3 regions of the Kribbella sp. NPDC051587 genome follow, and region 2 is predicted to be linked to each of the others. Evidence: predicted binding sites of a transcription regulator. Region 2 holds the regulator's gene; each other region holds the start of a gene.

Region 1 (4,074 bases), on a different contig from region 2:
TTACCGGCCGGCGGAGCGGAGCTGAACTTGCCGTCCGCGCCGACCGAGGCCGTCGCGATGATCGGCTCGTTCCGGTCGTACGGATACGCCGGGTAGAGGCTGTCGACGCTCTTCGAGGGGAGGGTGGCCAGCAGCCGGGTGCGGTTGATCTCCTCGTCCATGTTGCCGCCGAGGTCCCAGGCCATCGCCTTCAGCCACGCCATCGAGTCGGCCGCGGTCCACGGCTCCGGCCGGTAGTCACGCCGGCCGTTGGGGTCCAGACCCAGTACGGCGTACTCCAGGCTGAGGCCGGAGCCGCTGTGCTTGTCGAGGTAGGCGTTCACACCGCGGGCGTAGTCGTCCAGGTACTGCCGGGTGGTCGGGCTGACCAGCCCGAGCTCCTTCTCCGCGACCCGGCGCCAGCCCATCGTCCGGACGAACTTGTCCGTCTCCAGCGCGTCCTTGCCGAACAGCTCACTCAGCCGGCCCGCGGTGACGTGCCGGCGGAAGTCCATCTCGAAGAACCGGTCCTGCGCGGCGACATAGCCCTGCGCGGCGAACAGGTCGGACGGGTCGGAGGCGTAGATCTGCGGGATCCCGTTGGAGTCGCGGACCACCTCGACGTCGGCGTCCAGACCCGCCAGCTCGATGTTCCCGTCGTAGGAGGGGAACGAGTGGCGGACGACGAAGACAGCAGTACCGGCGATCACCACGAGGACCGTGGCGAGCGCGATACCGCAGATGATGACGGCTCGAAGCAGGCGACGCACGGACCCAACCGTAGAGAATGCGGACCCTGGGCCCAAATGGGGTCCCGGTGAACTTTGCGTTGCTCTGCGTCCGGAGCAGGCTGCGGGGCGGAGTTGAGCGGGAAGTTTGGAATACTTCGGGGCGCTGACGCATTATTAGCAGTCGAGTAGCAGGAGTGCCAGCCGGCCTGAAGGGAACCAACCGTGCCCACGTACCAGTACCAGTGCACCGACTGCGGTGAGGCGCTCGAGGTGCGGCAGAGCTTCACCGACGACGCGCTGACCGTCTGCCCGAACTGCCAGGGCACGCTGCGTAAGGTCTTCAACGCGGTGGGTGTTGTCTTCAAGGGTTCCGGTTTCTACCGCAACGACAGCCGCTCCACGAGCACGAGCTCGGTCCCGGCCAAGTCGGAGTCGGCCTCGTCGTCGAGCAAGTCGGAGTCCTCTTCGTCCTCGACGTCCTCGTCCTCGGACTCCGGGTCGTCGTCGAAGTCCTCGGACTCCTCGAGCAAGGGCAGCTCCTCCAGCTCGACCAGCGCCGCCTGATTTTGGGCTGTGGATAACTGAGAGCAGGGCCGGAGAAACTCGTACTTTCTCTGGCATGACAAGCCTTTCGTTCCTCCGCGACCTCTCCCGAGCCGCTCGCTGGCACCGCCGTCTCCTCGCCGGCGTCGCCGCCGCGGCCGCCGTCTACTTCGGCCTCACGTCCCTTGCCCCCGCTCCTCCCCCGACAGTCACGGTGCTCGCCGCAGCACGCGATCTGTCCGGCGGCGTCGTGCCAACTCCGGCCGACCTCCGTTCGCTCGAGCTACCCGCCGACGCCATTCCCTCGGGAGTGCTGAAACCTGGCGCCGACGTCGCCATGCGTGTGCTGAGTGGCCCGGTCAGATCCGGCGAACCACTCACCGACGCCCGGTTTCTCGGTCCTGGACTAGTTCCATCGGGGTCGGTCGCTTATCCGTTCCGCATCGGTGACGCCGAGATCAGCGCCTTGCTCCGGGTCGGCGATCGACTCGACCTGTACGCCGGAACCAGTACGCCGACTGCCTCGGCCGGGCTCGTGGCCCACGCCGTACGGGTGATTGCGCTGCCGGCTTCACGGTCGACTGCCGGCGCGCTGATCGTCGTGGGCGTCTCGCCCGCGGTGGCCGGCAGACTGGCCCAGGCCACAACGAATTCGAGGATCAGCGTCGCGCTGACTCCGGACACGAGTTGATCGTCTGCGGCGCGGTCCCTCGCGTGACCAGTGGCGCGGTTCTACGTTGACCGGAGTACAACACCCCGCTTCGTGGAGGCACTCCAATGCTCAAGGGCTTCAAAGAATTCGTCATGCGCGGGAACGTCGTCGACCTCGCGGTCGCGGTCGTCATCGGCGCCGCGTTCGGCAAGATCATCGACGCCATCGTCAAGAACTTCATCAACCCACTGGTTGCGGCGATCTTCGGTCAGCCCGACCTGGGCGGCGTCGGGAACTTCGAGATCGGCAAGGGCAAGTTCCACATCGGCCTCATCCTGAACGAGCTGCTCAGTTTCCTGTTCGTCGCTGCGGCCGTCTACTTCTTCATCGTGTTCCCGTTGAACAAGCTGGCCGAACGTCGCAAGCGGGGCGAGGAGCCGGCACCGGACGACGAGCCGCTGACCACGGACCAGCAACTGCTGACCGAGATTCGCGACTCGCTGCGTCAGCGTTCCTAGTTCACGAACTCCACGATCGTCCGCACGAATTCGTCCAGGTACGGCGGGAAGTCGGGGCGCGGTGGTTCCGGGTAGCCGGACAGCTCCCGGCTTCCCTGGACCAGCCCCAGCAGGGCGTCGACCGTCCTGCGCTGATGCATCGGGTTCTCCATCAGCGACGGCAGAACGGCGACCGGGATCCGGGCCAGATCCGCCAGCCCGGCGTCCGTCGTACCGCGCAAGGTGTCGCCGGCCAGGAGCCGGTCGGCGTCCTCGGGTGCGCATCCACGGCCTAGGAGACCGGCTCGGGTGAGCGTGTCCACGCCGGCGTCGCCGGCGGTTGCGGGCCACGCGAGGACCAGGCGGTCGACGAGATCGGGGTAGACCAATGTCAGGCGAGCAGCAACTGTGCATCCGTTGGATGCGCCGATGATCGTCAGCGGTTCGGTGCGCTTCGCCAGTAGTTCACCGAGGGCGTCGACCTCGACGCCCCAGTCGTTCGGCAGCCTCGCGCGGTCCGGGGCGAGCACGGTCAGACCGGCGGCCGTCAGTCCGGCGGTGATGCCCGGCGTATCCCAGAACTTCTGCGCGTCCATCGGGTCCCAGAGACCGCCGTGGACGAGCAGGACGGTGGTGCTCATCCGTGGTGCGGTGGAACCTCGCGCAGGATGCGCTCGTCGTCATCGCTGCCGGGGTCGTTCTCGCCCCAGCTCCGCGGGTCGTCGTCGCGGGTCTGGTCGGGCAGCACCGGCTCGTCGTCCTCGTACGGGCTTGTCATGGTTCCAGGTTACCGAGCTGGCGGGGCTCTCCGGTGCCGAGTTCACGAGGCTGGTCCGAAACGACCTCACCCTGGACGGCGTTCGGGTCGATCTGCGGGGCGACGGCGGCCTGGAGCAGCGGCTGGATTCCCGGTTCACCATGCCAGCGGTCGCTTCCGAGCACGTTCCAGGCCGACAGCACGGACAGCGTCGGCATCGCCAGACCGGCGAGCTGCAACGGCTCGGCGTTCTGGAAGGCCATCGTGATCCGCCAGTTCGCGGGATCGGGATAGAACTCCTGCACCGCGCTGTAGTAGAAGCTCAGCCAGCCACGACCCGGCAGCTGACACAGGATCCGGTAGTTGGTCGCGACGGTGGGAACCTCTTGCAGGTCTCGCCACATCAGCTCGGTGTTGCGCTTCGCGGCGGCCTTCCGGCTCGCGTTGACGGCAGCGTTGGCCGCCAGCGCGCCGACCACCAGCGCCGGGTGGCCGATGATGAACCCGCCACTCGTGGTGTAGCGGCCACTCCCCCGGTACAGCCGGGCATAGTGCGCGACCGTGTTCAGGTAGGGGACCTCGCCCGGTTCGAGGACGAGACCGTAGATGGTCAACGGTTGCGGATGGTTCCCGGCCAGCAGCCAGCGCGCCCAGTCGATACCGAGCTGCCATTCCTCGCGCTCGCGCTGCGCCGTACCGGATCTCTTGTCGTTGCGGCCCACGGGACAGCATATTAGTCGGCAATCGCGTACAGCGCGTGCGCGTTACAGGTCGGCCTCGGTTGCCGCACGATCCGCAGGCGTGACCGGAACGACGCGCCGCCGTGATGGTTTGGCACGCGCTATGAGACTCCGGTCGACCATCATGGGGGGCCTTGCCAACCGGAAGGACCCAGTCGTGAGTGCATTACGGACA
Region 2 (4,074 bases):
TAGACATCGTCGTTAACCTCACCATCCCCGCAGCCCACGCCGCCGTACACCAGGCTGCTCTGGCAGCAGGCAAGCATGTGTACGGCGAGAAGCCGCTGGCCATGGATCGTGCTGAAGCCGAACCACTCCTCAAGTACGCCGCTGCGAACGACCTCCGGATCGGCTGTGCACCAGACACCGTTCTCGGCACGGGAACTCAGACAGCCCGCGCAGTGATCGACCGCGGCGACATCGGGACACCGCATGCCGCGACTGCCTTCATGGTGACGCCCGGCCACGAGCTATGGCATCCGGCGCCCGAGTTCTACTACCAGCCCGGTGGCGGACCGGTGCTCGACATGGGCCCGTACTACGTGACCAGCCTGGTGACCCTGCTAGGGCCGGTACGACGGGTGACCGCGCGCGCCGGCCAGTCCAAGCAGGAGCGGATGATCCACACCGGTCCCCGCGCTGGGACGGTCTTCCCGGTCGAGGTGCCGACACACCTCACCGGCGTACTGGAGCATGAGTCCGGTGCACTGACCACCGTGCTGATGTCCTTCGACGTGTGGGCCGGACGGCTGCCGCGGATCGAGGTGCACGGCACTGACGGCAGCCTGTCCGTCCCAGACCCGAACGGGTTCGACGGGCCGGTGGAACTCGTTACCGCAGCGCAGCGCGAGTGGACCGAGGTGCCAACCGCGGGCGGGTACGCCGGAGCGGGTCGGGGCGTCGGTGTGGCCGACATGGCGCGCGCTTTGCGCAACAGCGAACCACACCGGGCGAACGGCGAGCTGGCGTACCACGTGCTCGACGTACTGGAGTCTTTTATCGACTCTGCCGTGCAGGATCAGCCCCTTGATGTGGCGAGTACGGTGACGCGCCCCGCAGCCGTTCCATTGGGAGCGACGCCTGACACCGCCTAGACTGGCACTCTGACTATTTGAGTGCCAAGAGTCTTGAGAGGGTGGTGCGCGTGCTGGACGAGCGCAAGCTGGATGTGCTCCGCGCCATCGTCGAGGACTACGTGGCGACCCATGAGCCGGTCGGCTCGAAGACACTGGTCGACCGGCACAACCTCGGGGTCTCCCCGGCCACCGTGCGCAACGACATGGCGGCGCTGGAGGAGGAGGGGTACATCACCCAGCCCCACACCAGCGCCGGCCGGATCCCGACCGACGCCGGGTACCGGCTCTTCGTCGACAAGCTGAGCACGGTCAAGACGCTGTCCGCGGCCGAGAAGAAGGCGATCACGTCCTTCCTCGGCGGCGCGGTCGACCTGGACGACGTCGTACGGCGGACCGTCCGGCTGCTCGCGCAGATCACCCGCCAGGTCGCGATCGTGCAGTACCCGTCCCTGAACCGGTCGAGCGTCCGGCACATCGAGGTCGTCACGATGACCCCGCGTCGGCTCCTGCTCGTGCTGATCACCAGCAACGGCCGGGTCGAGCAGCGGATCGTCGAACTGCCGCGCGACGTCGACGACCAACTGGTCGCCGACCTGCGCTCGCGGCTGAACACGGCGATGGTCGGCCAGCGGCTGACCGACGCGACCACCACGCTGGCCACGGTCACCGACGCGTTCGCGCCGGCTGACCGCCCGCTGGTCGCCGCGATCGTCACCACCCTGCTCGAGGCCTTCACCGACGAGATGGGTGAGCAGCGGATCGCGGTCGGCGGCGCCGCCAACCTGACCCGGTACGGCGACGACTTCGAGCGGAACGTGAAGCCGGTGCTGGAGGCGCTGGAGGAGCACGTCATCCTGCTCAAGCTGCTCGGTGAGGCGACCCACCCGCAGACGCTGACCGTCCGCATCGGTCACGAGAACCCGTACGAGGAGCTGGCCACCACCTCGGTGGTCGCGACCGGCTACGGGTCGAAGTCGGAGGCGCTGGCCACGCTCGGCATCGTCGGCCCGACCCACATGGACTATCCCAGCACGATGGGCGCTGTCCGCGCCGTCGCGCGTTACGTCAGCCAGATCCTGGCCGAATCCTGATGCCCTCAACCAACCCCTGGTCTGGAGTATGAGCACCGATTACTACGCCGTCCTAGGCGTCAGCCGTGACGCTTCAGCGGACGAGATCAAGAAGGCGTACCGCAAACTGGCGCGCCAGTACCACCCGGACGTGAACGACTCCGAGGACGCGCACCACAAGTTCCAGGAGATCGGCCGCGCCTTCCAGGTGCTCAGCGACCCGCAGAAGCGGCAGATGCACGACCTCGGTGGCGATCCCTTCGCGTCCGCCGGGGGCGGCGCCGGTGGGTTCGGCGGCGGCCAGGCCTTCACGTTCACCGACATCATGGACGCGTTCTTCGGCCAGACTGGCGGGGCCACCCGCGGGCCGCGGCCGCGCACGCGCCGCGGTCAGGACGCGCTGATCCCGCTGCGGATCGACCTCGCCGAGGCGGCCTTCGGGACGACCCGCGAGCTGAAGGTCGACACCGCCGTACTGTGTCCGACCTGCTCGGGTTCCGGCGCGGCCGCCGGCTCCGAGCCGGTCACCTGCGAGATCTGCCACGGCCGTGGCGAGGTCACCCACACCCAGCGTTCGTTCCTCGGCGAGGTGCGCACGATGCGCCCCTGCCCGAACTGCCGCGGCTTCGGGACGACCATCCCCAACCCGTGTGTCGAGTGCGCCGGTGACGGCCGCGTCCGCTCCCGCCGTACCGTCACCGTCAAGATCCCCGGCGGCGTCGACTCCGGCACCCGGGTGCAGCTGTCCGGCCAGGGCGAGGTCGGCCCCGGCGGCGGCCCGGCCGGCGACCTGTACGTCGAGATCGAGGTCGAGCAGCACGAGGTCTTCACCCGCAACGGCGACGACCTGCACTGCACCGTCACGCTGCCGATGACGGCGGCCGCACTCGGTACGACGATCGACCTGCCGACGCTGGAGGGCGAGACCACCCCGCTGGAGATCCGCCCCGGCACGCAGTCCGGTACGGCGATGACGCTGACCGCGCGTGGTGTACCCCGACTGCGGCACGCGGGTCGTGGTGACCTGATCGTCCAGATCATCGTCGAGACCCCGACCAAGCTCGACGACAGCCAGATCGACCTGCTCCGGCAGCTCGCGACGGCGCGCGACGAGGAACGCCCGCAGGGTCAGATCCAGGCCGCCCACAAGGGCGTCTTCGGTCGCCTCCGCGACGCCTTCGGCCAGCACTAACGATGGGTGTCGCGGTCTTCTTCGCCGCCGACCTCGACGGCGAAGAACTGACGCTGGACGGTGCGGAAGGCCGGCACGCCGCCGTCGTACGGCGGATCGGTCCCGGTGAGCGCATCCGCCTGACCGACGGACGAGGCTCGTGGGCCGAAGGGCCAGTGGCCACCGCCTCCAAGTCCGGCCTGACAGTGACCGTCGATCAGCGGGGGAGCGACCCGGCCTCGGCGGCCCGGCTGGTCGTCGTACAGGCCCTGCCGAAGGGCGAGCGGGCCGAGCTGGCCGTCGAGATGCTGACCGAGGTCGGCGCCGACGTGATCGTGCCGTGGAACGCGGAGCGGAGCCAGTTCCGCAGCAACCCGGAGCGGTCCGCGAAGACACACGCCAAGTGGCAAGCCTGGGCCTTCGAAGCCAGCAAACAGTCCCGCCGCACCTGGTTCGCCGAGGTTGCTCCCATCGCCACCACCCCCGAGATCGCGAAGCTCCTCCAGGACGCGGCCCTCCCCGTAGTCCTCCACGAAGAAGCCACCATGCCCTTGGCTGGCCTAGAGGTTCCGCCCACCGGCGACATCGTGATCGTCATCGGCCCCGAAGGCGGAATCACCCCCACCGAACTCGCCGCCTTCGCCGTCACCCCCGTCCGCCTCGGCACCACCGTCCTCCGCACCTCAACCGCCGGCGTAGCCGCCGCCTCGGCGCTACTAGCCCGCTCCCGCTGGAGTTAAACAAGGGTGGGGTAGTAGACCCACCCGTGCAGGCCGCGCGTGGATCTGCAGTCTTGCCCGCCCGGGTCGGCGGTGGTGCGGCGTGTGCGGCCCGCTGAGGTTGTCACAGGGAGCCGGCGCCTGCACTCGGCGGCCCGGCGACGGTCCTTGGCCTCGCCGTCGCGTGAACACTCCCAGCCCTCCGCGCGGGCCGTCGCCCCGCTCGG
Region 3 (4,074 bases), on a different contig from region 2:
CGACGCCTGGCTCGCCGACCTCAAAACCCAGTCCGAGAAAGGCTGCTGACGATGAGATCCCGCAGCGTACTGACCGCGGTCTGGGCGTTCCCGGTGATGGTGCTGGGCGGATTCGCCTTCCTGGCCGGCATCCCGGTTGCCGTCATCATCACCCACGCGATCCGTCAGCGGGTTCTGCGGTGGTGGACGGTCGCGCTCACCACGGCGTACGTCGTACCGGTCGCTGTCTGGCTGCTTGGTCCGAGCGATGCACCGAGTTTGACCAAGTTCATGAGTCCGGCTTTGACCGCTGTCGTAGCGGCTGTGGGCGTGCTGGTCGCTCTTGCTCAAACGAACACCGCCCGCCAGGTCGCGAGGACCTGACGGGCGGTGCCCGGTGTAACTAGTACGTACTACTTGCCTGAGGTCAGTGACCGTGGCCGTGGCCGTGACCGGCTGCGGCGGGCTCTTCTTCCTCGGGCTTGTCGACGACCAGGGTCTCGGTCGTCAGCAGCAGGGCGGCGATGGAGCCGGCGTTGGCGAGCGCGGAACGCGTCACCTTGACCGGGTCCAGGACACCCTGGGCGAGCAGGTCGCCGTACTCGCCGGTGGCGGCGTTGAAGCCGCTGCCGACCTCGAGCTCCGCAACCTTCGACGTCACGACGTAGCCCTCGTAGCCACCGTTCTCGGCGATCCAGCGCAGCGGCTCGACGACCGACTTGCGAACGATCCGGACACCCGCGAGCTCGTCACCCTCGAGGCCCAGGCCGTCGTCCAGCACCGTGGCGGCGTGCACCAGAGCAGAGCCGCCACCGGCGACGATGCCCTCTTCGATCGCGGCGCGCGTCGCGGAGACGGCGTCCTCGATCCGGTGCTTCTTCTCCTTGAGCTCGACCTCGGTGGCCGCGCCGACCTTGATCACGCAGACGCCGCCGGCGAGCTTCGCCAGCCGCTCCTGCAGCTTCTCGCGGTCCCAGTCGGAGTCGGTCCGCTCGATCTCGGCCTTGATCTGGTTGACCCGGCCCTCGATGTCGTCGGACTTGCCGGCACCCTCGACAACAGTGGTGTTGTCCTTGGTGACGACGATCCGCCGCGACGTACCGAGCACCTCGAGGCCGACCTGGTCGAGCTTCAGCCCGACCTCCGGCGCGATGACCTGGGCGCCGGTGAGGGCGGCGAGGTCCTCGAGCATCGCCTTGCGGCGGTCACCGAAGCCCGGCGCCTTGACGGCGACGGAGGTGAAGTTGCCGCGGATCTTGTTCACCACGAGGGTGGACAGGGCCTCGGCCTCGACGTCCTCGGCGATGATCAGCAGCGTCTTGCCGGACTGCACGACCTTCTCCAGCAGCGGCAGCAGGTCCGCGATCGCGGAGATCTTGCCCTGGTGGATCAGGATGTACGGGTCCTCCAGCACCGCTTCGCCGGCCTCGGCGTCGGTGATGAAGTACGGCGAGATGTAGCCCTTGTCGAACTGCATACCCTCGGTGAACTCGAGCTCGGTCCCGAAGGTGTTCGACTCCTCGACGGTGATCACACCGTCCTTGCCGACCTTGTCGAACGCGTCCGCGATCAGGGTGCCGATCTCGGCGTCCCGGGCGGAGATGGTGGCGACGTGGGCCATGTCGCCCTTGTCGTCCACCGGCCGGGCGGTCTCGACGAGCCGCGCGGAGACGGCCTCGACAGCCGCCTCGATCCCGCGCTTGAGGCCCATCGGGTTGACCCCGGCGGCGACGGCCCGCAGGCCCTCGTGCACCAGCGCCTGCGCCAGCACCGTCGCGGTGGTGGTGCCGTCACCGGCGACATCGTTGGTCTTGGTGGCGACCTCCTTGGCCAGCTGCGCACCAAGGTTCTCGAACGGGTCGTCCAGCTCGACCTCACGGGCGACGGTCACACCGTCGTTGGTGATGGTCGGGGCGCCCCACTTCTTGTCCAGGACGACGTAGCGGCCCTTCGGGCCCAGCGTCACCTTCACCGTGTTCGCGAGCTTGTCGACGCCACGCTCCAGCGCGCGCCGAGCGTTCTCGTCGAACTCGAGGATCTTCGGCATGAAGAAAACCAGTCCTTTTCTGAATGTCTCGTGGCAAGCTTCGAACTCAGTCCCACTGCCCTGACCCACTCCGCCCCGGCGCCAGAGGCAACCGGGGCGGTGTCAGTCAGGAACAGTGGGCGGTCGTCACTTGCTGACGACTGCGAGGATGTCGCGGGCGCCCAGGATCAGGTAGTCCTGGCCGTCGTACTTGACCTCGGTGCCGCCGTACTTGGAGTAGATGACCTTGTCGCCGACGGCGACGTCCAGCGGGACGCGGTTGCCGTTGTCGTCGATCCGGCCCGGACCGACGGCCAGGATCTCGCCCTCCTGGGGCTTCTCCTTGGCGGTGTCCGGGATCACCAGACCGGACTTCGTGGTCTGCTCGGCTTCGAGCGGCGCGACGAGGACGCGGTCCTCGAGCGGCTTGATCGTGACCGACACTTGCTGACCTCCACGGTCGAATTCGCACTTTTGTCTGTGGAACTGCGCGGTCGCGCTCCCCTGCCGTCGCGGGGCTCAGGAGGCCGGACCGTTGGCACACTCACGAGGAGAGTGCCAACACCGAATCTAGGCCGCGATTAGCACTCGGTCAACTCGAGTGCCAAGTCTGTCTCGATACGAGACATCCGGGAGTCGTCACTCCGGGCAACTCCTGGCCGCGCACCGGAGTCTCACCCCGGGCAGGAACCCGATCGGACGGGTTTCCGGACCTTGGAGAGGGTCACCATGTCCATTCGTCTGCTGAAGTCCGCCGTCGCCGTGACCGCACTCGCCGCCACCCCGCTGGTCGCTGCGGCAGCACCTGCGTCCGCCGCAGCACTCAGCCAGTGTGACTCCGCGATGTTCAAGAAGGTCGGCGGTGGCTGGACCGTCTTCGTCCCGAGCGAGTGGGAGAGCACCAGCATCACCTGCAACCTCAAGTACGGCGACAACCCGCACCGCGACCCGAAGAACCCCTTCGGCGATCCGGCGCGGGCGATCCAGGCCCTGCAGAGCAACCTGAACTACTGCTACGGGTACAAGCTCGCCAAGGACGGCCGGTACGGCGCCAAGACGCGTGACGCGGTGAAGGCGGTCCAGAAGAAGCTGAAGCTGACCGCGGACGGCGTGTACGGCCCGCAGACGCGGTCAACGCTCAAGTGGCGGATCTACAACCCCACCACCAAGGTGTGGAGCCAGTCCTGCTACGACAAGCTCTGAGCATTCGGCCGTGCGCAGATAGTGGTCCCACGCTGGCCTAACGCAGGCCGGCGTGGGACCGTCTTCTCATGGCTTTCACGCTCCCCAAGCTGCCGAAACTCTCCGGCCGCACCCTCGTGGTGCTCGCCGCCGTAGGTGCGTTGGCGGTCGGTGCGGTCGCGGCGAACGCCTCCAAACACCAGCAGGCGGCCGCCCCGAAGCCGGCGAGCGACCAGGCCGCGCCGCTCACTGCCAACAAGGCCAGCGACCAGACCTCTCTGGAGGCGGCCGCAGCAGCCGAGGCCAAGCTGGGCCAGTGCCGCTCCGCTCGGCTCATCCCGGTCAACAAGACCTGGGGCATCCCGATGCCGTCGGTCAACGGCAGCTCCAGCACCAACTGCAACCTCAAGTACGGCGACAACCCGTACCGCGACTCCGACCGGACGGGTGACCCCGAGACCTCGATCCAGGTCCTGCAGCGCAACCTGAACTCCTGCTACGGCACCAAGCTCACCGTCGACGGCATCTACGGCAAGAACACCCGCGCCGTCGTCACCATGGTCCAGCGCAAGCACAAGATCATCGCGGACGGCATCTACGGCCCCAAGACCCGCTCAGCGATGAACTGGCGCCTCTACTCCACCAGCACCCGCACCTGGAGCAAGACCTGCTCAAGCCCGCTCTAAAGTGAGCAGGTGACGCTCGCCGCCCTGCTGCACCAGCCGGAAGTCCTGGAGGCTGCCTGCAAGGAGTACCAACCGGGCAGTGAACTCCAACTGGTCGAGAAGCTTCGACGCCGGTACGACGGCGCTCTGGTCAGCGCCGCGGTCACCCAAGCCGCACTGCGCCACCGGGCGGTCGCCAAGTTCGGCGCTGATGCCGCACTG

What was found. Region 2 encodes HrcA, which represses chaperone genes, less so after heat shock. Its sites were predicted from a motif close to TTGGCACTCGNNNNNNNCGAGTGCCAA; they were not measured.
Region 1: the regulator HrcA is predicted to act here: its motif matches at 885-911, upstream of ACIA49_RS11995 (FmdB family zinc ribbon protein).
Region 3: the regulator HrcA is predicted to act here: its motif matches at 2,587-2,613, upstream of groES (co-chaperone GroES).

The regions. Positions count from the first base shown of each region.
Region 1 covers NZ_JBITDE010000002.1:1,163,452-1,167,525, reverse strand. The annotation lists gene ACIA49_RS12000 (penicillin acylase family protein) at 1-749, opposite strand, end outside; gene ACIA49_RS11995 (FmdB family zinc ribbon protein) at 933-1,274, shown strand; gene ACIA49_RS11990 (hypothetical protein) at 1,330-1,944, shown strand; gene mscL (large conductance mechanosensitive channel protein MscL) at 2,031-2,423, shown strand; gene ACIA49_RS11980 (hypothetical protein) at 2,420-3,043, opposite strand; gene ACIA49_RS11975 (hypothetical protein) at 3,040-3,180, opposite strand; gene ACIA49_RS11970 (hypothetical protein) at 3,177-3,881, opposite strand; gene ACIA49_RS11965 (hypothetical protein) at 4,057-4,074, shown strand, end outside.
Region 2 covers NZ_JBITDE010000003.1:50,116-54,189, forward strand. The annotation lists gene ACIA49_RS12430 (Gfo/Idh/MocA family protein) at 1-905, shown strand, start outside; gene hrcA (heat-inducible transcriptional repressor HrcA) at 956-1,978, shown strand; gene dnaJ (molecular chaperone DnaJ) at 2,007-3,149, shown strand; gene ACIA49_RS12445 (16S rRNA (uracil(1498)-N(3))-methyltransferase) at 3,152-3,868, shown strand.
Region 3 covers NZ_JBITDE010000002.1:875,689-879,762, reverse strand. The annotation lists gene ACIA49_RS10620 (SRPBCC family protein) at 1-49, shown strand, start outside; gene ACIA49_RS10615 (hypothetical protein) at 52-363, shown strand; gene groL (chaperonin GroEL) at 407-2,026, opposite strand; gene groES (co-chaperone GroES) at 2,153-2,449, opposite strand; gene ACIA49_RS10600 (peptidoglycan-binding protein) at 2,735-3,208, shown strand; gene ACIA49_RS10595 (peptidoglycan-binding protein) at 3,277-3,873, shown strand; gene ACIA49_RS10590 (methyltransferase domain-containing protein) at 3,883-4,074, shown strand, end outside.